One region of the Rothia sp. HMSC072E10 genome, then DNA from elsewhere that is predicted to be linked to it. Evidence: riboswitches for the same ligand, from Rfam matches in the RefSeq annotation. Region 1 holds a riboswitch; the other holds the start of a gene.
What was found. Region 1 has a riboswitch for S-adenosylmethionine ahead of HMPREF2944_RS01055 (AMP-binding protein). Riboswitches for the same ligand answer to the same signal wherever they lie in the genome.

Region 1 (9,939 bases):
TCGGGCAGAAGAACCTGTACATGATCGGTATGGGTATTTTTACGATTGCTTCCCTGTGGTGTGGTCTGGCGCCGAATGTTGAGTCGCTGATTACTGCCCGCGTGGTGCAGGGTTTGGGCGCGTCGCTGATGACCCCGCAGACCATGTCTCTGATTACGCTGATGTTCCCGCCGAATGCGCGCGGTGTTGCCATGAGCATTTGGGGTGCGACTGCGGGTGTCGCCTCGCTGGTCGGCCCGATTCTGGGCGGCGTGCTGGTGGATACTCTCAGCTGGGGCTGGATTTTCTTCATCAACATTCCGGTTGGCCTGGTCGGCCTGTTCTTGGCGTGGCGTAATGTGCCGGTGTTCGAGCAGAAGAAGCACAGCTTCGACTGGTTGGGTGTGGTGCTTTCGGCGGTCGGTCTGTTCCTGCTAGTTTTCGGTATTCAGGAAGGCGCCACCTACGACTGGGGCACCATCACTGACTCGTTTATGGGTACCGGTATTGCGGTGAGCGTGTGGGGTCTGATTATTGCCGGCATTCTGGTGCTGGGCCTGTTCATCGGGTGGCAGGCCATTAACCCGCGTGAGCCGCTGGTTCCGCTGAGCCTGTTCAGTGACCGTAACTTCTCCGTATCGAACGTGGCTATCTCCGCTATGGGCGTGGTCGCTATCAGTATGGCGTTCCCGCTGACCCTGTACCTGCAGCAGGTGGAGGGTCTGGACCCGACCCAGGCTGCGCTGATGACTGCGCCGATGGCGTTGTTCTCGGGCGCGTTGGCGCCGGTGGTGGGTGCGCGTCTGAACCGTAACGACCCGAAGTGGATTGCGGTAATTGGTTTTACGCTGATGGTTGTTGGTTTTGCTCTGCTGCGCCCGACGATGGTTGCGGAAGGCAACCTGTGGCTGATGGTCGGCCCGATGATTATTCTGGGCGCGGCGAACTCCTGCATTTGGGGTCCGCTGTCGGTGTCTGCGACCCGTAACCTGCCGCCGCAGCGTGCCGGTGCCGGTTCGGGTGTGTACAACGAGACCCGCCAGATGGCGTCGGTGCTGGGTTCGGCTGCGATTACGACCATCATGGCTTCTGCGATTACCTCGCACCTGTCCGCGTTGGGTCCGGCTGCCGCAGCGGGTGGTAGCTCTCACGGCGGTGCTGCTGGAGGTGTGCTTCCGCAGGTCCTGCGTGAACCCTACGCGGCGGCAATGGCTGATTCCATGATGCTGCCCCTGGTTGCCGCGGCGGTGGGCGCGGTCGTGTGCCTGTTCTACGCCTCCAAGAAGACCTCCGAGGCGGAGGGTGCCGCACAGAACGCTGAGGCAGAGCCTGAGTCAGAAAACACTAAATAGAAGGCTTATCAAAACGTTTTACGTCATAAACGGTGCATAACCTGAGATACGGTGCGAATACCGGGACAAACTAGATGCACTCTGTGTATGATGAGGCGGGTCACCGTCGAACAGAAGAGAACCAAGAACGGTTCCTTTTCCTCCATCGGAGGGTTCGGCAGTGACCCGCTGTCTTTTAAATGCCGTACTCACTTGCGGCACACCGGCTACATGCCGGCGGCAGCGACACACATGACCACTGAACCACGCGGTAGCCGCCTGACACTTCTACTCACCATAGAACCGGACCCGTACGACCCATACCGTGCGCAATGCCAGATGATGCAACCTCCCGCGTGGTCAAGATACGAAGAGAGATACTTTATGGCTTTCTCCCTGTCCCCCCGCCTGGTGCGTACCGCGCTCGCTTCGGCGGCCCTGCTGGTACTCGGCACGGTCGCGGCGCCCGCGGCTAACGCCTACAACCCCGACATCGACGGCGACGGCATCCCCAACACCTGGGAGATGAAGGGCTACGACGCCGACGGCGACGGCAAGATCGACGTGGACTACCCCGCGATGGGCGCCAATCCGCTGAAGAAGGATATCTTCGTGGAGATGGACTACATGCCCGGCCTGCTCGCCAGCGAGGAAGAGCTCGACCGCATCACCGAATCCTTCGCGCAGCTTCCCGTGCGCAACCCGAACGGCACCGTCGGCATCAACATCCACCTGGATGCCGGTAGCGCCCGCAGCGCCAAGTACAACCTCGGCGGCGGCAACGAGGTGGCGCACGAACAGCTCGACAACACCATGACCAAGTGGGCTGAAATCCGCTCCAAGAACATGGACCCCAACCGCGAGAGCGTCTTCCACTACATGATTTGGGGCGACGCCTACGACGAGTACGGCTCCTCGGGCCTGGGCTACGTGAGCGGCCGCGGCTTCGTCGTGACCGTGGGCCCGCGCTTCTGGGGTAAGTCCGCAACCTCCGACGTGCGCGTGGGCACCTTCATCCACGAGCTGGGCCACAACCTCGGTCTGGGCCACGGCGGCACCGATGACGTGAACGATAAGCCGAACTACCAGAGCGTCATGAACTACAAATACCAGATTTACGGCGTGCGCCGCGCCAGCGGTGAGCTGAAGTTCAGCTACTCGACCCGCGCTTACAAGACCCTGGACGAGAACAAGCTGGACGAGCGCGCCGGCTTTGGCCGCAACGCCTACGGCTGGCTGTACTTCCGCAAGCCGGCCTGGGAGGGTATCGATTTCAACGGCAACGGCAAGATTGACGACGAGCCGGTATCGGTCGATCTGAACGGTGACGGCCAGCTGACCGAACTGACCGCCCCGAATGACCTGGCAGCCCTGAAGCTTCAGGCTGAGGGTAAGGAGGCGCAGGGCGGCGTGTACCGTTCCGAGAAGCACCTCTCGGCCGCGATTGATCGCAACGAGATGACCGCCGACCTGGCCCGCTCCGAGGGCATGGTCCCGGCGAAGGACTAGTTCCTGGCGGCGGCCGATAGGCTGAGCCCGAAAGCAAAGGGGCCCGGCATCCATAACGGATGCCGGGCCCCTTTCTGCCTACTGTGGCGGCCGCGCTATCGGGTAATGGTTGCGGAGGCGCTTGCGCCCGCCAGATCCCGGTAGGTGTACTCGCCGTCATCGGTCAGCTGCATCGCAACGGTGCCGCTGGTGAGCTGAACGGTCGTGGTCAGGGTGTAGCTGGAGGTCACCTCGGTGAAGTACACCGGAACCTGCGAGGCCAGCACCTGTGCGTAGCGCACGGGGCCGTTGGCGGTCGCGGTCAGGAAGTCCGAGGTGCGGATATCCAGCACGCCGGTCCAGGTGTTGCCCTCGATGACCGGCTCGTAGAACTTCGCCGCGTAGGCCACGCCGTTGAAGGCGCTCACCGCCGGGTTATTGGTCTTGGCGCCGCCCTCGCTCTTGGCCAGCGCGGCCACCTCGGCGTCGTTGTCGGTGTCCCACAGCAGCGGCGCGGTGACGTCTTCGGCGGTGGGGAAAGTGAACTCGAAGGTCACCTGCAGGTGCGCCGAGCCGTACAGGTAGGTGCTGCCCTGGAACTCGCCCTTGGAATTGATGGGGGCGGAAATCCACAGGCCGGCACCGCCGTACAGGCCCGCACCGACGCTACCGCCGGGGGTGAAGGTGCCGCCGCCTGCGCTCTTCGGGCTCGTGGAGGTTGCGGTCACGTTGGGCACCTGCACGGTGTAGGAGTCCAGACCGTAGCGGGTGTCGAAATCGTTGGAGGGGTTGGAGTTGAAGGCCTGGGTGAAGACACCGAACTGCAGGGTCGGGGTCTCCGGCACGTCGGTGGAGGCCGCGTAGGCGGGTACGGTTGCGGCGGTTGCGACGACCGGCGCGCTCCAGAGAGCACCCTTGACGAGGGAGCGGCGGTTTACGCCGCGCTTGCCGGAAGCGGGGGTGCTGTGACTGGTCTGCTGTTGAGACATGTAATTATTCTTTCTTCCACGGGTGAATACGGTGATGCACGTGATACGAATTACTGATACTGTAGTGTAATTCAGCTCAACTTCAAAATTGTCTCAACTTTAAAGCAGGTTTTCTGCAATCTTCGGCTAAAGCTCACGAAGTGATGCGGCGGTAGCTCACGAGGCGCCCCGCCGGCCTGCAAACGACTCGCTACCCGCACGGGTGCGAACACCGAAGAACGAACACTGCCGTCCATCCCGCGTGCCCGTCACGGGTATCGCATCCTCACACCATCACATCAAAGGACAGATTTATGGCCTCTCTGAAACGCGCACGTATCGCGTTTGCCTCCCTGGCGGTCCTCTGCCTGGGTGCGGTCGCCGCCCCGGCAGCCAACGCCTACAACCCCGACATCGACGGTGACGGCATCCCCAACACCTGGGAGATGAAGGGTTACGACGCCGATGGCGACGGCAAAATCGACGTCGACTTCCCCGCACTGGGCGCCGACCCCAACCACAAGGACATCTTCGTGGAGATGGACTACATGCCCGGCCTGCTCCCCAGCGAAGAGGAACTGGACCGCATCACCAAGATTTACGCCGACCTGCCCATGCGCAACCCCGACGGCACCACCGGCGTAAATATTCACCTGGACGCCGGTAGCGCCCGCAGCGCCAAGTACAACCTCGGCGGCGGCAACGAAATCACCCACCAGGAGCTCGACAGCGAGTTCAACGCCCTCAACAGGATTAAGGCCTCCGAAGGTAAGTTCAACCCCGCCCGCGAAGGCACCTTCCACTACGTCATCTGGGGCGACTACTACGACAACAGCACCTCCTCCGGCATCGCTATTTTCGGTGGCCGTAACCTCATGGTCACCGTGGGCCCGCACTTCTGGGGTAAGGCAACCAGCGATATCCGCGTGGCGGTGTTCGTGCACGAGCTCGGCCACAACCTGGCGCTGAGCCACGGCGGCTGGGACGAGATCAACTACAAGCCCAACTACCTGAGCGTCATGAACTACCAGTACACCCTCCCCGGCGTGCCCATGGCCGACGGTAGCCGCTACTTTGGCTACTCCACCGCCGAGTACCGCATGCTGAACGAGGCGAAGCTCTACGAGGCGCGCGGCTTCGGTCCCCGCGCGGCCGGCTTCCTGTACAAGGGCGAGCCCGCTGACGGTCCCATCGACTTCAACGGTAACGGCAAGATTGATGCCGAGCCGGTCTCGGTGGACCTGAACGGTGACGGCATGATCTCGAACCTGGGCGCGGCGAACGACCTGAAGATGATTCGCTTCCAGGCGACCGAGCACCCCGAGCTCGAGAAGGGCCCCAAGCAGATTGAGCCGAGCGGTATTACCGCCGAGTACGCTCGTTCCCTGGGCCTGATTAACTAGGCGGTCGCCGGGGCGAAAGGCCTCGTCAGTACCGTTAAACAACAGGGTGCGGATACCGAATCATCGTTCGGTATCCGCACCCTTGTTATGTATCGCGACTCCTATGCAGGGGCCGCGCCGGGGCTGTGCCGGAGTCTTGTAGGGGCCGCGCCGGCAGGGGAGGCTAGGCCGCCTCACGCTCCTCTTCTCGCTGCACGCGGCCGGTCTCCACCAGCACCTGCGCGATGTGGCCCAGCGCCTCCTCGTTCTGCAGCGAGGAAACGTCACCCAGGGGGCGGCCCTGGTACAGCTCGCCGAGCAGACGGCGGGTAATCTTACCCGAACGGGTCTTCGGGATATCGGCAACCGCCACAACGTCCTTGGGCTTGGCAATCGGGCCGATGTGCTCACGCACGTGAGCCGTCAGAGCCGCCTTCAGCTCGTCCTCGGTCAGGGCCTTGCCCTCGTCGGTGAGCGTCACGTAAGCGACCGCCTGGTGGCCGGTCAGGTCGTCCTCCACAGGGCAGACGCCGGCCTCCACCACAGCCGGGTGGGTGACCAGGGCCGACTCAATCTCAATCGTGGACAGGCGGTGACCCGAAATGTTGATCACGTCGTCGATACGGCCGAGGATGTACACGTTGCCTTCCTCGTCTTCCTTCGCGCCGTCACCGGCCAGGAACCAGCCGCGCTCGCCGTAGTGGCGCCAGTAGGAGTCCAGGAATCGCTGCGGGTTCTTCCACACGGTGCGGGCCATGGAGGGGCCAATCTTATCGACCACGATGAAGCCCTGCCTACCCGGCTCCACCGGGTTGCCGTGCTCATCCACCACGCGGGTGGACACGCCCGGAACGGCGCGGGTAGCGCAACCGGGCAGGGGGGTGCAGTGCGGGGTGCCCACCGGGTAGGTGCCGGCGGAGGCGAAAGCCGGGTCGTGCGGGCGCGGGGAGCACACGGTCGAACCGGTCTCGGACTGCCACCAGGTGTCGATGAAGGATGCGGTGCCGCCACCCACGTGCTTGCGCAGCCAGCGCCACGCCTCCGGGTTGATGGACTCACCCACCGAACCGAGCAGGCGCACGGTCGAGAAATCGTACTTGCCGGGCTCGGGGCCGTCGGGGAACGCGCCCATGAGGGAACGAATCAGGGTGGGGGCGGTGTAGTAGTTGGTCACGCCGTAACGTTCGATGACCTCGAAGTGGCGACCGTAGTGCGGGGTGTTCGGGGTACCCTCGTAAATCACCTCGGACACGCCGTTAACCAGCGGGCCGTAGATTTCGTAAGTGTGCGCGGTCACCCAAGCGAGGTCGGCGGTGCACCAGTGAACGGTGGACTCCACCTTCTCGGGGTCGTTGACGGCCGACAGCTCGTCGGGGCGCAGCACGCCGTTCTCATCCACGTAATCCGGTAGCAGATCGTAGAGCAAAGCGTGGGTGTACGCGGTCTGCACCAGGTAGCCGCCCATCGTGTGCACCAGGCCCTTGGGCTTGCCGGTCGTGCCGGAGGTGTAGATGATGAACAGCGGGTCTTCTGCGTCGTGCAGCTCGTAGGCGTGGGTGTCGGGCTGGTCGTCCACCAGGTCGTGGTACCAGACGTCGCGGCCCTCGGTCCAGGGAACCTCAGCGTGCGCTACGGGGTCGGAGGCGCTGGTGCGGTCCACCACGATGACGTGCTCGATGTTGTTCTCGCCCGAGCAGGCCTCGTCGGCGTTGACCTTCACGGGAACAACCTTGCCGCGGCGGTTCTGGCCGTCGGTGGTGACGAGCACCTTCGCACCGGTGTCTTCCACACGGAATTTCAGCGCCTCGGCGGAGAAACCGCCGAACACGAGGGAGTGGATCGCGCCAATACGCGCGCAAGCCAGGGTGAAGATAATGGTTTCGGGAATGACGGGCAGGTAGATGACCACGCGGTCACCCTTGCGCACGCCCAGGGACAGCAGACCGTTGGCGGCCTTCGCGATGCGGCGCTGCAGCTCGGCGTAGGTGATGGCCTCGCGGTCGCCGGGCTCACCCTCGAAGTAGAGGGCGACCTTGTCGCCGCGGCCCGCCTCCACGTGGCGGTCCACGCAGTTGTAGGCGACGTTGAGCTTGCCGCCCTCGAACCACTTAATCTCGGGAACAGTGAACTGCTCGATGCCCTCCTCGTCGAAGCCGAGGGACTTCGGCTTCTCGAAGCGGTGCGCGGTGTGCCAGGGCTCAGCCCAGGTGAGTCGCTGCGCCTGCTTCTCCCAGAACGCTACGCGTGCCTCGTCAGATTCGAGCGCGGGGTTCGGGGTGGGGTTCAGCGGGTCGGTGAACGAAAAGGGGGTGGGCAGTCCCATATCTCTCCCATCGGTAGCTGGCATTAGCACCCTTGCTCGCGCTGCCTACTCGTGTGTGCGGATGCGCGAGGGGGTTGCTGCGACGTCATGGAGCCAGGTCTCTCGGTCGCTCTGGATGGTTTGCCTTCTTAGTAAAGCGCGCCGCGGGGTCCGATGCAAAGGTTCCCGTCATAAAAGGCACACTGTGTAGCGCTTCGTAATATAACGACACATTAAGAACCCCGCCCCGCGCTCACTACTGTGGGGCGCGGGGCGGGGCACATCATCATCATTCAGTAGGCGACAGGTTTCCCCGCCGACTTCTTTTTCCGGCGCGTCACGATGACTGACGCGCGGACATCTCTCCTGAAAACTCAGCGCGTGCTGAGCGTTGCGTTTAGCTGCCGGTGGCGCTAGTTGCTGGGGTACTTTGCCTTGACCCAGCGCTCAAACAGGCCGACGAGGGCGTCCGTAATCTTGCCCAGGATGGCCAGCGCCACGATGGCGAGCAGCAGGCGGTCGGTGCGGCCGTTGTTCTGCGAGTCGGTCAGCAGGTAACCCAGGCCCATGGAGGCGCCCAGCAGCTCGGCGGCGACCAGGAACAGCCACGCCTGAGCGAGCGCGAGGCGCAGACCCGAGATGACGGCGGGCAGAACCGCGGGAAGCTGAACCGTGGTGAACAGGCGCAGGCCCTTCAGGCCGAAGGCGCGGGCCATCTCCACGAGCTTGGGGTCCACGTGGGCGAGGGCAGCGGAAACCGTGGTGTACACGGGGAAGAACGCGCCGATGGCCACGAGGGTCACCTTCGAGTTCTCGCCGATGCCAATCCACAGCAAAAGCAGCGGGACCCACGCGAGTGAGGGGACCGCGCGCAGAGCGCCGATGGTCGGGGCGACGAACACGCGCACCGGGGTCGACAGGCCAATCAGCGATCCCAGCACCAGGCCGAGTACCGCGCCGATGCCGAAGCCAATCAGCACGCGCTGGGTCGAAATCGCGACGTGCTTGGCCAGCTCACCGCGCTGCGCCAGCTCGATACCGGCGCCCACCACACGGTCGGGGGAGGGCAGCTGGACCTGCGTGAACACGCCGTTGGTGCTCAGAATATACCAGAGCGCAATGAGCGCCAGGGGCAGGATCAGGCCCAGGTACTGCTTGCCGGCGAAGGGGTTCGAGGGAAGCTTCGGCGTCGGGAGCTTGGCCGCGCTCTCCTGCGCGGGGGCAATGGTTGCGGCGGTCATTACTTCTCCACCGCCTTGGCAATCTTCTCGACTGCGGCGCTGTCAGCCTTCTTCGCGAACTGGTCGTCCACGATGCTGTTCAGGGCCTTGTCCACGTCGGACTGGGAGGGGACGTCGCCGGACTCGACCAGAATCGGGCCAACGCCCTTGAGTACCTCAACCTGCTTGGCGCCCGGAACCGGGTCGATGTCCAGGTGGGTGCGGTCCATGACGACCTGGGCGGTCTCGTGCTTAATGCCGGACTCTTCCTCGACAATCTTCACGGCCTCTTCGGGGTTCTTCTTGGCCCAGGCGCGAGCGTACTCGTACACGTCCACGATGACCTGCGCGGCGGTCGGGTTGGACTGAATGAACTTCTCGGTGGCGTTCAGGAAGCCGTAGGTGTTGAAGTCCAGGTTGCGGTAGAAGAGCACGTCGCCGCTCTCCACCTCGGCGGCAGCCATAATCGGGTCCAGACCGCTCCACGCGTTGACCTGGCCGTTGTCCAGGGCGGTGCGGCCGTCGGCGTGCTGCAGGTTCTGAATGTTCACGTCGGAGGCGGAAATGCCGGCCTGCTTGAGGGCCTGCAGGAGCAGGAAGTAGGGGTCGGTACCCTTGGTGACGGCCACGCTCTTACCCTTCAGGTCGGTGACCTTGGTGATGCCCGAGTCCTTGCGGGTGACGAGCGCCGACCACTCGGGCTGCGAGTAGAGGCTGATGACCTTGATGGGGGAGCCGTTCGCGCGGGCCAGCAGCGCCGCCGAGCCCGCGGTGGAACCGACGTCGATGTTGCCGCTGCGCAGCGCCTCGTTGGCCTTGTTCGAGCCGGCCGACTTGACCCACTCAACCTTCTTGCCCTCGGCGGACAGGGCGGTCTCGAGCCAGCCCTTCTTGTGGATAATCAGCGAGAGCGGGTTGTAGGTGGCGTAGTCAATGGTCACGGTGTCCTTGCCGCCGCCGGCTGCACCGGAGGCGTTGGAGGAGCCGGAACCCTCACCGGCGCAACCGCTGAGCAGGGTTGCGAAGGCGGCGGCTGCGGCCAGGGACTTGAGGGCGGTACGGCGAGACGGGGAGAAAGTCATGATGGTTCTTTTCGCTTCTGAAGATGATGATGTGATGAGATGAGGAGCGCGGCCCGCAGGGTATAGCTAATTGGTTATATACCCTAGACGGCGCTAATACCGAGAGGGCTTGCGGCGGCTTAGGCCGCGATTTCCTCCACACCGAGCTCGGCGAGCAGTTCGCTACGCAACGCGGTGATTTCTGCAT
Region 2 (9,939 bases), on a different contig from region 1:
CCACCCACGAGCTGGCAATTCCCTGGCCCCTGGAAGAATACGCTGCCGACAACGCAGAAGTAACCCTGGACGTCAGCCTCGTGCTCACTGAAGACGCCGCATGGGCTCCTGCAGGACACGAAATTGCCTTCGGTCAGTACGTCATTCCCGCATCGCAGGCTGAAGCAAACACCGCTGAAGACGCAGCAGATGCGACGGTGACCGTCGGCCGCTGGAACGTCGGTCTGCGCAACAACCAGGCTGAAGTTATTCTGTCCCGCACTCAGGGCGGCATCGTCTCCTGGGTACACAACGGCACCGAGCACGTTATTCGCCCCCCGAAGCTCACCACCTTCAGGCCCCTGACCGACAACGACCGCGGCGCCGGACACGGTTTCGAACGCGCCCAGTGGACCGTCGCAGGCCGCTACGCCCGTTGCGCTAACGTTGCCGTCGAGCAGCCCAGCGATGACAGCGTGGCAGTGACCTACACCTACGAGTTGGCAACCCCCGCTCACACCGCTGTTACGGTCCGCTACGAAGCACAGAGCACCGGCAACGTGCGAGTAACCATCGACTACCCCGGCGAGAAGGACGCACCGTCCCTGCCCGCATTCGGTCTGGAATGGGCACTGCCCGGCGAGTTCTCGCACCTGCGTTACTACGGCCTCGGCCCCGGCGACTCCTACCCCGACCGTTGCAGCGGCGTCCGCCTGGGCGTGTGGGAAAGCACCCCCGAGCAGGACTACGCACCGTACCTGGTACCTCAGGAAAGCGGCAACCACATGGGTGTCCGTTGGGCTGAAGTGACGAACGACAGCAACCACGGCTTCCGTGTCCGCCAGCTGCAGACTGCCGGTGAGGGCCTGCACGTATCGCTCCTGCCCTACTCCTCCTACCAGATTGAGGAAGCTTCCCACCAGTGGGAGCTGCCTGAGAACAACCGCACCTACCTGCGTATCCTGGCAGGTCAGCTCGGCGTTGGTGGAGATGACTCGTGGGGCTCGCCGGTACACAGCCAGTACCACATCGATGCAACCGAGCCGCTGCACATGGATATTGCGCTAGAAATTATCTAACGCAACGCTCGGCACAGTAGCAGTAGACGCCTACCTTCGTGTAGCGTCCACAGCTCTCTAGAAAAGAGGCGCCCGCCCCGTGGCTGAAAACCACGAGGCGGGCGCCTCACTTATATACGCAATAAAGCATATGCACTTATCGGGATGCTACCAGATGCGCACGCGCTCCTCCGGAGCCAGGTACAGTGCATCGCCCTCAGAGACACCAAACGCCTCATAGAACTCATCAATATTGCGCATTACACCGTTCACACGGAACTCATCCGGCGAATGCGGATCCACCGAAATCATCACCTCAGCATGCTGCGGGCGGGACTTCGTGCACCAGCCGCGAGCATTCGAGAAGAAGAAACGCTGAATAGCGGTCATGCCGTCAATCACCGGTGCATCGTCCAGCGACTCAATACCCTGCTTCTTCAGCGCCAGGCGGTACGCCTTCAACGCAATCGACATGCCCGACAGGTCACCAATGTTCTCGCCCAGAGTCAGCTCACCGTTCACGTGGAACTTCTCGTCCAGACCCACCGGAACGTACGCGTTATACTGCTCCACCAGGGCTGCGGTACGCTCCTTGAACTTCGCGTAATCCTCCTCAGTCCACCAGCTCTCCAGCTTGCCGTCGCCGTCATAGCGGGAACCCTGATCGTCAAAACCGTGACCAATCTCGTGGCCGATAATCATGCCGATATTGCCGTAGTTCGCCGCATCATCAGCATCCGGGTTGAAGTACGGCGGCTGCAGAATCGCTGCCGGGAACACAATCTCATTCGCCGGCGGCATGTAGTACGCGTTCACGGTCTGCGGAGTCATCAGCCACTCCGACTTATCCACCGGCTGACCCTTACGGGCAATCAGCCAGTCAGCATCAAACGCACCGGTACGGCGCAGGTTCTCAAACAGGTCACCGGGCACCAGCTCCAGGGCGGAGAAGTCACGCCACTTATCGGGGTAACCGATCTTGGTGACGAACTTCGACAGCTTCTCCAGCGCCTTCTGACGGGTTGCCTCAGTCATCCAGTCCAGCGACTCAATGGACTCGCGGTACGCCTCAAGGAGGTTGCCGACCAGAACCAGCATCTTCTCCTTGTGCGAGGGCGGGAAGTGCACAGCCACGTACTCCTGGCCGATCTCTTCACCCAGAGCCTTCTCGACAGCGCCCACGCCGCGCTTCCAGCGCTCACGAATCTGCTGGGTACCGGAAAGGGTCTTGCCGTAGAAGTTGAAGCTTTCCTGAACCAGCTCGTCGTACATGAACGGCGCACGCGAACGCAGAACAGTCCACACAGCCCACAGCTTCCAGCTCATCAGCGGGATGGAAGTGAACAGCTTCGCCGCACCCTCAAAGAAGGACGGCTGGCCCACAATAACCTGACCCAGGGTCTCCGGGTCTGTGCCGAGCGCCAGCAGCCACTGCGAGAACGGGAAGCCGGGGAACTTCTCGTCCAGCTCGGTCGCCTGGTACGGGTTGTAGGTTGCCTCCGCGTCGCGGTTCTCCACAACGTTCCAGTGCAGGCGAGCCAGCTCCGACTCGTGAGTGAACACCAGCTGAGCCGCCTGCTCCGGAGTCAGACCGAAGCCCTCAGCCAGACCGGTCAGCTGGAACATGCGGGCAATATGCTCAACATACGCCGCGCACGCCTGCTCGTGCTTCTCTTCACGGTAGTAGGATTCATCCGGCAGACCCAGACCCGACTGGTACAGGAAGAACGTGTAGTTCTTCGGGTCCTTCGGGTCGTTGCTGGTGTACCAGGCGAACAGCTGCGGCAGACCCGCACGAGACAGCAGCGCCAAGGTCACAGCCAGGTGGGAAGGGGTTGCCGAGTTCAGAATCGGGGCGATTTCCTTCAGCAGCGGCTCCAGGCCGTCCGCCTCAATCTTCTCAACATCCATGAAGGAGTTGTACAGCGCGCCGATGCGGGACTCCGGCTGCTCCTTCGCAATCTTCTCCACCAGCTCACGCACGTGCTTCTCTGCGTTATCGCGGAGGGTGTACAGGCCGCCGTCCTTGGGGCGGTCCGCCGGGATTTCGTGGGTAGCAAGCCACTTACCGTTGACGTGGCGGAAGAAATCGTCGCCCGGCTTGACGGTTTCATCCACCCATTCTTTAGTGATTCCAGAGTTAGTAGTCATGGTTCCATTCTATGTTCTTACGCCCCCAAGCCACAGGATGCCCGGCACGGCACCCAGATGCTGGCTCACCGGTACAGGCGCTTCTCAGGGGCATTTTGCCGCTCCTCAGCGGGCTACGCGGGTGGCAGAGAAGGCGGTAGCCCTCCCAGGACGCAGAAAACCCGCCCGCACGGTCACACAACCGTACAGGCGGGTTAACATCTACCCCCGAACCGCCGAGCAGTTCAGGAAAGAAGAAGCACTATTCGCTTAAGCCTGAGCCGCCAGCTTCTCTGCACGCTCAGCCATCAGACGCTTCTCAGCACCGTTAACCAGCCAGAGGAACAGCACGGCCAGACCCGAGCACACAATCATGAAGACGAACGCGGTGCTCCAACCCCAGTGGTCAACAATAATGCCGATACCGGCAGAAGCCAGGGTTGCACCCAGTGCGTAACCGAACAGGCCGGTGAAGCCCGCAGCGGTACCCGCAACGTGCGAGGGGGACAGGTCAATAGCCTGCAGACCAATCAGCATGACCGGGCCGTAAATCAGGCCACCAATCAGAGCCAACGCAACGTACGCAATCCACAGCGGCGCATCCGAAGAAGGCAGCCAGTACAGCAGAATCGCGCCAACGGTCGCAATCAGGAACAGGATACCCGCGGGGGAGCGGCGACCCTTGAACATGCGGTCAGAAACGTAACCGCACAGCACGGTGCCACCAATGCCGGCAAGCTCCAGAATCGAGAAGCCCGCAATACCGCCCTCAAGGGAGGTGTGGCGCACATCGTGCAGGTACTTCGGCGCCCACACCAGCACACCGTAACGCAGGGTGTACACGAACACGTTTGCCAGAGCCAGGTACACCATGGTCGAGTTGGTCAGCACGTGCTTACGGATGGTGGTCCAAGTGGACTCCGCACGATCCTCAGCGGTGGACTCAACCTTGTGCGGGTCGTTGCGGTACACGTCAACGGTGGGCAGACCCTCAGCCTCGGGGTTGTCACGAATCAGCAGCCATGCGACGAACGCCAGAACGAAGCTGATAACAGCCGGGAACCAGAAGGCAACTTCCCAGGTCTTGCCGAACATGGAGAAGCCCCAGGCCACCAGCAGGCCGGACAGCGCACCACCAACGTTGTGGGCGGTGTTCCACCAGGAAACCTTCGTGCCGCGCTCGCTGGTGGAGAACCAGTTCACGAGCACACGGCCCGAGGGCGGCCAACCCATGCCCTGGAAGACACCGTTGAAGACCATGATGGTCGCCATGATGGAGGCGATAGCGGCACCGTAGCCTGCCGCACCCGCGCCTTCACCCATGTAGCCGGTCAGTGCCAGCAGAATGTTTGCAATACCCGAGAGCACCAGGCCGATGGGCAGGAACAGACGAGCATTCGAGCGGTCGGAAATCATTGCGGTCAAGAACTTGCTGAAGCCGTAAGCCAGCAGCAGTGCCGTGGACAGTGCACCAATTGCTGCGTTGCTGAAGCCAAGTTCCTTGGTCAGAATCGGGGTGACCAGCGGGACGTTGTTACGAATCAGGTAGAAGGTCGCGTAACCGATGAAGATACCCATGAAGACCTGCAGGCGCATGCGCGGGTACTTCGCATTAACTTCTGCTTCGCTGAGCTGGGGCTTGGGTGCCGGAATAGCGAGCCAGCGGGGTGCAGAACCCTTCTTCTTCTTTGATGAAGTGGTAGTAGTCATGCTGGAATTCTAAAAACGGATTCTTATAAAAATGCTAATTTGATGGGCATATGTGCATAGTATTCTTGCAACGGTGAACAGATATTCAGAACGCACGTTCTTTAAAAGCCGTTTCTGCCTTGAAATTCCGGTGAATCTGAAAATACCTGTGATGCGCATCTACCTATCGGGAGACGGGGCCACGCGGCGCGCGATGAATATAAATGCTTTCAATAAACGGCAAGAGAATGTTATGGTCAGACCACACATAAATTTAGGGTAATTTATACCCTAAATCCGCCGCGAAAACCACGTGGACGCCGCGAAACGAACCCGGGACAAATCCGAAACGAACCCGCAACGGGCACCCCCCGAGCACACAAAAGTCCGCCCGCACGGTGCAGAAGAAGCCGTGCGGGCGGACCCGTTATCTATCCCCAAAAGTTCGGCGTGCAGTCGGTACGCATACCGGCGGGAAGCCGAACAGCCGCCACCTACCGCGAATCACCGCGAGCAAACCATCATCCGGTCAACCCGCAGCAGGCAGCGGAACCTAAAGCTCTCCGGGTGGGAAACCTAGAGAGAAGCGCGAATCGCCTTGGTGGCGTCCACCAGGTGACGCAGAGACTGCTTGGTCTCCTCGTAATCACGAGTCTTCAGACCACAGTCCGGGTTCACCCACAGGTCGGCAATGGTGCCGTAGCCAATCGCAGCCTTCAGCAGGGACTCAATCTCCTCCTGCGAGGGAACACGCGGGGAGTGGATGTCCCACACGCCCGGGCCCAGACCGGAAACGAAGCTCTCCGGAATATCAGCCAGCAGCTCCATGTGCGAGCGGGCGGCCTCGATGCTGGTCACGTCAGCGTTCAGAGCGTTAATCGAGTCGATAATCTCGTTGAACTCCGAGTAGCACAGGTGGGTGTGAATCTGGGTGGAGTCCTTCACGCCGCTGGTTGCCAGGCGGAAGGAGTTCACCGACCAGTCCAGGTACTGCGGCTGCTCGTCGCGGCGCAGGGGCAGCAGCTCGCGCAGAGCCGGCTCATCCACCTGAATGATGCGGATGCCTGCCTCCTCCAGGTCGGCAATCTCGTCGGCAAGAGCCAGAGCCACCTGGTTAGCGGTCTCGCGGCGCGGCTGGTCGTCACGCACGAAGGACCACGCCAGAATCGTCACGGGGCCGGTGAGCATGCCCTTGACGGGCTTCTCGCTCAGCGACTGTGCGTGGGAGCTCCACGGCACGGTGAACGCCTCACCGCGCAGGCCCTCGCCGTGACGCTTCACGTCACCGAACAGGATCGAGGGGCGGGTGCAACGCGAACCGTAGGACTGAACCCAGCCGTGGCGGGTGGTTGCGAAGCCGTCGAAGTTCTCGGCGAAGTACTGAACCATGTCGTTACGCTCAGCCTCACCGTGAACCAGCACGTCCAGACCCAGCTCCTCCTGCAGCTTGATGACCGAGGCAATCTCGTCACGCAGGAAGCCGTTCAGCTCCTCAGCGGAAATCTTGCCCGCACGAGCCTCCGCACGGCGGCGGCGAATCTCAGCGGTCTGGGGGAAGGAACCGATGGTGGTGGTCGGCAGCTTCGGCAGGTTCAGGTCAGCCTGAGCCGCATGGCGAACGTCAATGGTCGGACGGTCGAAGTCCTCGGCGGTCACAGCTGCGGCGCGGGCACGAATCTCGTCGTTGTGCTTGCGCGGGTCGGCGGCGAAGCGAGCCAGCGCCTCATCAGCAGCCTTCAGCTCGGGCTCAACAGCGGCCTCACCCTCGGCCAGGCCACGAGCCAGCAGTGCAATCTCAGCGACCTTCTGGTCGGCGAAGGCCAGGCCGTCCACGGGAACCTCGGCGGGGTCTTCCAGAGCCAGGTCGTGCGGCACGTGCTGCAGGGAGGTCGAGGAGGACACCGACACGGCACCCTCGGATGCGCCGGGCAGCGCCTCCAGGGTCTTCAGCGCGGCACGAACATCAGCACGCCACACGTTACGGCCGTTCACAACACCGGCAACCAGGTGCACGCCGGCGGCAGAAACAGACTCAAGCTCAGCCTTCGAGTACACGCCGTGCACCAGGTCAAGATGCAGGGCCTCAACACCGGTACCCAGCAGTGCCGGCAGGTTCTCACGCAGGGAACCGTAGGGGCTGGTCACCAGAATCTGCGGGCGCTTCTCGGCGGCGGCCAGGGCGCGGTAGGTGCGCTCGGCCAGCTCGGCAACCTTCGCGTTGTCGGCACGGTCCACGGTCAGGCCCGGCTCGTCCAGCTGAACCCACTCAACACCGCGCTCAGCCAGCTGCTCCAGCACCTGAGCGTAAGCGGCAACGAACTCGTCCAAGCGGTCGATGGGTGCGAAGTCCTCGGCGGAACCCTGCTCAGCCTTAGCGCCCAGCAGCAGGGTCAGCGGGCCAACAATCTGCGGACGAACCTTCACGCCAGCCTGCTTTGCGACCTCGAGCTGCTCGTCAATAGCCTCAAGGTTCAGCTTAATCTCGGTGCCGGCACCAATCTCGGGCACCAGGTAGTGGTAGTTGGTGTCGAACCACTTGGTCATCTCCAGAGGAGGCAGGGTCTCGGTACCGCGCGCCAGGGCGAAGTAGCCGGGCAGATCCAGCAGGCCGCGTGCATCCTTAGCCTCGGCCAGACGCTCGGGAACCAGGGTGAACAGGCGAACAACGTCGAGCACCTGGTCGTAGTAGGAGAAGGTCGCCGGAATCGAGTAGTTGTCAGCCTTCAGGCCCGCGGCGGTCACGCGCTCAAAGTAGGTGCGCTGCACGTCAGCGGCGGTATCCTGCAGCTCCTGCAGGGTGGTCTTGCCCTTCCAGAAAGCCTCCTGAGCCTTCTTCAGCTCACGGAAGCGGCCCACGCGGGGGTAACCAACAATAGTTGCGGCGGGGAAAGCAACGTTAGACATAGTGCATATTCCTTTACTGGGGATAGAAATGGGAGAATCAGCGGGCCCTGCCGGCCCCGTCGATGGGGCCGAGATCCGCGGGACGCTCCCGGGGTACTTTGGGGGAAACTTGGGTGGCGCATCCGCGCCGGGCGGAGCGGGTCGCGTTTAGGCGAATTCCAGCTCGCTCAGGGGCTGGGAGAAACGGTTGCTGTATCGGGGCAGGTCCAGCTGGTCCAGAACGTCCAGCACCGCGGCATGCTCGTTGAAGGTGAAGAAGTGCAGGCCCGGTGCGCCCGCATCCATCACGGCGCGGCACTGGTTCAGTGCGTAGTCCACGCCGATGCGGTGCAGCTCTGCGCTGCTGGTTGCCGTCTCCAGGGCGTACGCCAGATCCGCCGGAACCGACATGCCCGCCATCTGGCAGAGGTTCTGCAGGCGCTTCAGGGAGGTCACCGGCATGATGCCCGGAATAATCGGGATGTCCACACCCGCCAGGCGAGCCGAATCGACCAGGGCACTGTAGCGCTCATCCTCGAAGAACACCTGGGTGATAGCGAAATCCGCGCCGGCACGCTGCTTCGACAGCAGAATCTCAATATCCTGCAGCAGGGATGCGGACTCGGGGTGCTTCTGCGGGTACGCCGCCACGCCGATGGACACCTTACCTGCCGCCAAGTGGGCGAAGTCTTCACGCTCAACGCGGCGAATCAGCTCGACCAGGTAGCGGGCGAAGGGAAGCTCCGAAACCTGACCTTCCTGCACGTCACCGCGCAGCGCCAGGAAACCGCGCACGCCCAGACCCAGAATCAGGCGGACCGCACGCTCCAGCTCGTGCACCGAGTGGCCTGCACAAATCAGGTGTGCCAGGGGGGTGAGGGAGGTTTCGTGCACCAGGTAGTCGAGCAGCGCCAGCGTCTTCTGACGGCGCTTCGCGTCACCGGAATAGGTGACCGAAACGTAGTCGGGGTTGGTACCCTCAAGCTCCGCAATGGTGCGAATCAGCGACTCACAGCTTGCGTGTGAGCGCGGAGGGAACAGCTCAAAAGAAAGAGCCGGGTGAACTGTCGTCATAACCATCCTTCGTGTTCACCCGATAGATACGCACCGTAAGGGTGCGCGAATTCTTCTGCAGGATGCGCGCCACCGGTTTGCGGGTGCGCATCATCAAGGGGTGCCGAAGGGTATTCTTCTCTATCGGTTCTGGCGGGAGCACCTTGTCCGCACCCTGCACCGTGACGGTGGGGGATACTGGCGAGGTTGCTGCGACGTCGACGAGCCAGATCTCTCGGTCGCTCTTGATAGATAACGCCTTCACTGTACCGGGCGTTTTGGAGGGTGCGCAAGAACTTCGGGGGATGATGACCCAATATGTCGAGAGATGACGAGTCACCGAAATATGAACTTAATATGACCGACTATGACGAGGGGGGCTGGGGGCGTTGCGGGTAGGGCTGTCGGCTGACCCCTGAATGCCGAAAATATCACAGATATATCTGCTTAATATTCTTGGACACGCACGAATATGTGTGTTTTATATTTCATTGAAGAGTAGAGTTAGTTAGTGAGGCACGGGTAGTGTTTCAATGTCCGCTCATCGAGGAGTTTCAGGGCTCAAAGATGAGTTCAATATGACTTTGTGAGCGTGGTGAGAATGAAAAATCTATTTTCCTCTATACTCTGGTCCTTCCGCCTAGCCTGGAAAACCTGTCCCGCGACCCTAGTGAGCACTGCCCTATCGCTAGCCATCATCGCCTGCATTCCCTTGAGCCAGTCCCTGCTAATCGGTAATACAGTATCAGCCTTGAGCGGTTCAAATGGTGGCGCAGCATGGATTTATATTATTGCTCTTGCCCTTGTTGTCGGAATTAATATCATTGCTCAACGCTGGGTAATAAGTAACATGCTTATCCTCAAATCAAAGATGAACTATCGGGTTCACCGCATGTTAAATACCAGGTTATCTACATTTCCGTTATCTGATATAGGTAGCACAAAATCACAGGAAGATATACGTGCTGCTAGAGAGGCAATATCGAAACAGGAATTGCAGGTTCACACCATGTCAGTTATGACACTGGTGAGTGCCTTTGCGATGGTTTTCCTCCTCTGTCTTAATATTGCGAACGTCAGCATTGTGGCAGCAATTTTTGCGGCGCTGTGTTCACTACCTCTATCTATTGCAATGGTAATCCTCGCT

Region 2: another riboswitch for S-adenosylmethionine. It lies ahead of HMPREF2944_RS00760 (methylenetetrahydrofolate reductase); the one in region 1 lies ahead of HMPREF2944_RS01055 (AMP-binding protein).

What each region holds. Positions count from the first base shown of each region.
Region 1 covers NZ_KV814481.1:69,526-79,464, forward strand. Annotated here, with positions in the region: gene HMPREF2944_RS01035 (DHA2 family efflux MFS transporter permease subunit) at 1-1,331, shown strand, start outside; gene HMPREF2944_RS01040 (zinc-dependent metalloprotease family protein) at 1,695-2,819, shown strand; gene HMPREF2944_RS01045 (hypothetical protein) at 2,915-3,787, opposite strand; gene HMPREF2944_RS01050 (C4-dicarboxylate ABC transporter substrate-binding protein) at 4,081-5,169, shown strand; gene HMPREF2944_RS01055 (AMP-binding protein) at 5,333-7,471, opposite strand; SAM riboswitch class I at 7,476-7,593, opposite strand; gene HMPREF2944_RS01060 (ABC transporter permease) at 7,864-8,691, opposite strand; gene HMPREF2944_RS01065 (aliphatic sulfonate ABC transporter substrate-binding protein) at 8,691-9,752, opposite strand; gene HMPREF2944_RS01070 (ABC transporter ATP-binding protein) at 9,872-9,939, opposite strand, start outside.
Region 2 covers NZ_KV814480.1:4,941-14,879, forward strand. Annotated here, with positions in the region: gene HMPREF2944_RS00740 (beta-galactosidase, LacZ type) at 1-1,058, shown strand, start outside; gene HMPREF2944_RS00745 (M13 family metallopeptidase) at 1,206-3,188, opposite strand; gene HMPREF2944_RS00750 (MFS transporter) at 3,438-4,877, opposite strand; gene metE (5-methyltetrahydropteroyltriglutamate--homocysteine S-methyltransferase) at 5,433-7,760, opposite strand; gene HMPREF2944_RS00760 (methylenetetrahydrofolate reductase) at 7,908-8,813, opposite strand; SAM riboswitch class I at 8,931-9,047, opposite strand; partial or broken gene HMPREF2944_RS00770 (ATP-binding cassette domain-containing protein) at 9,505-9,939, shown strand, end outside.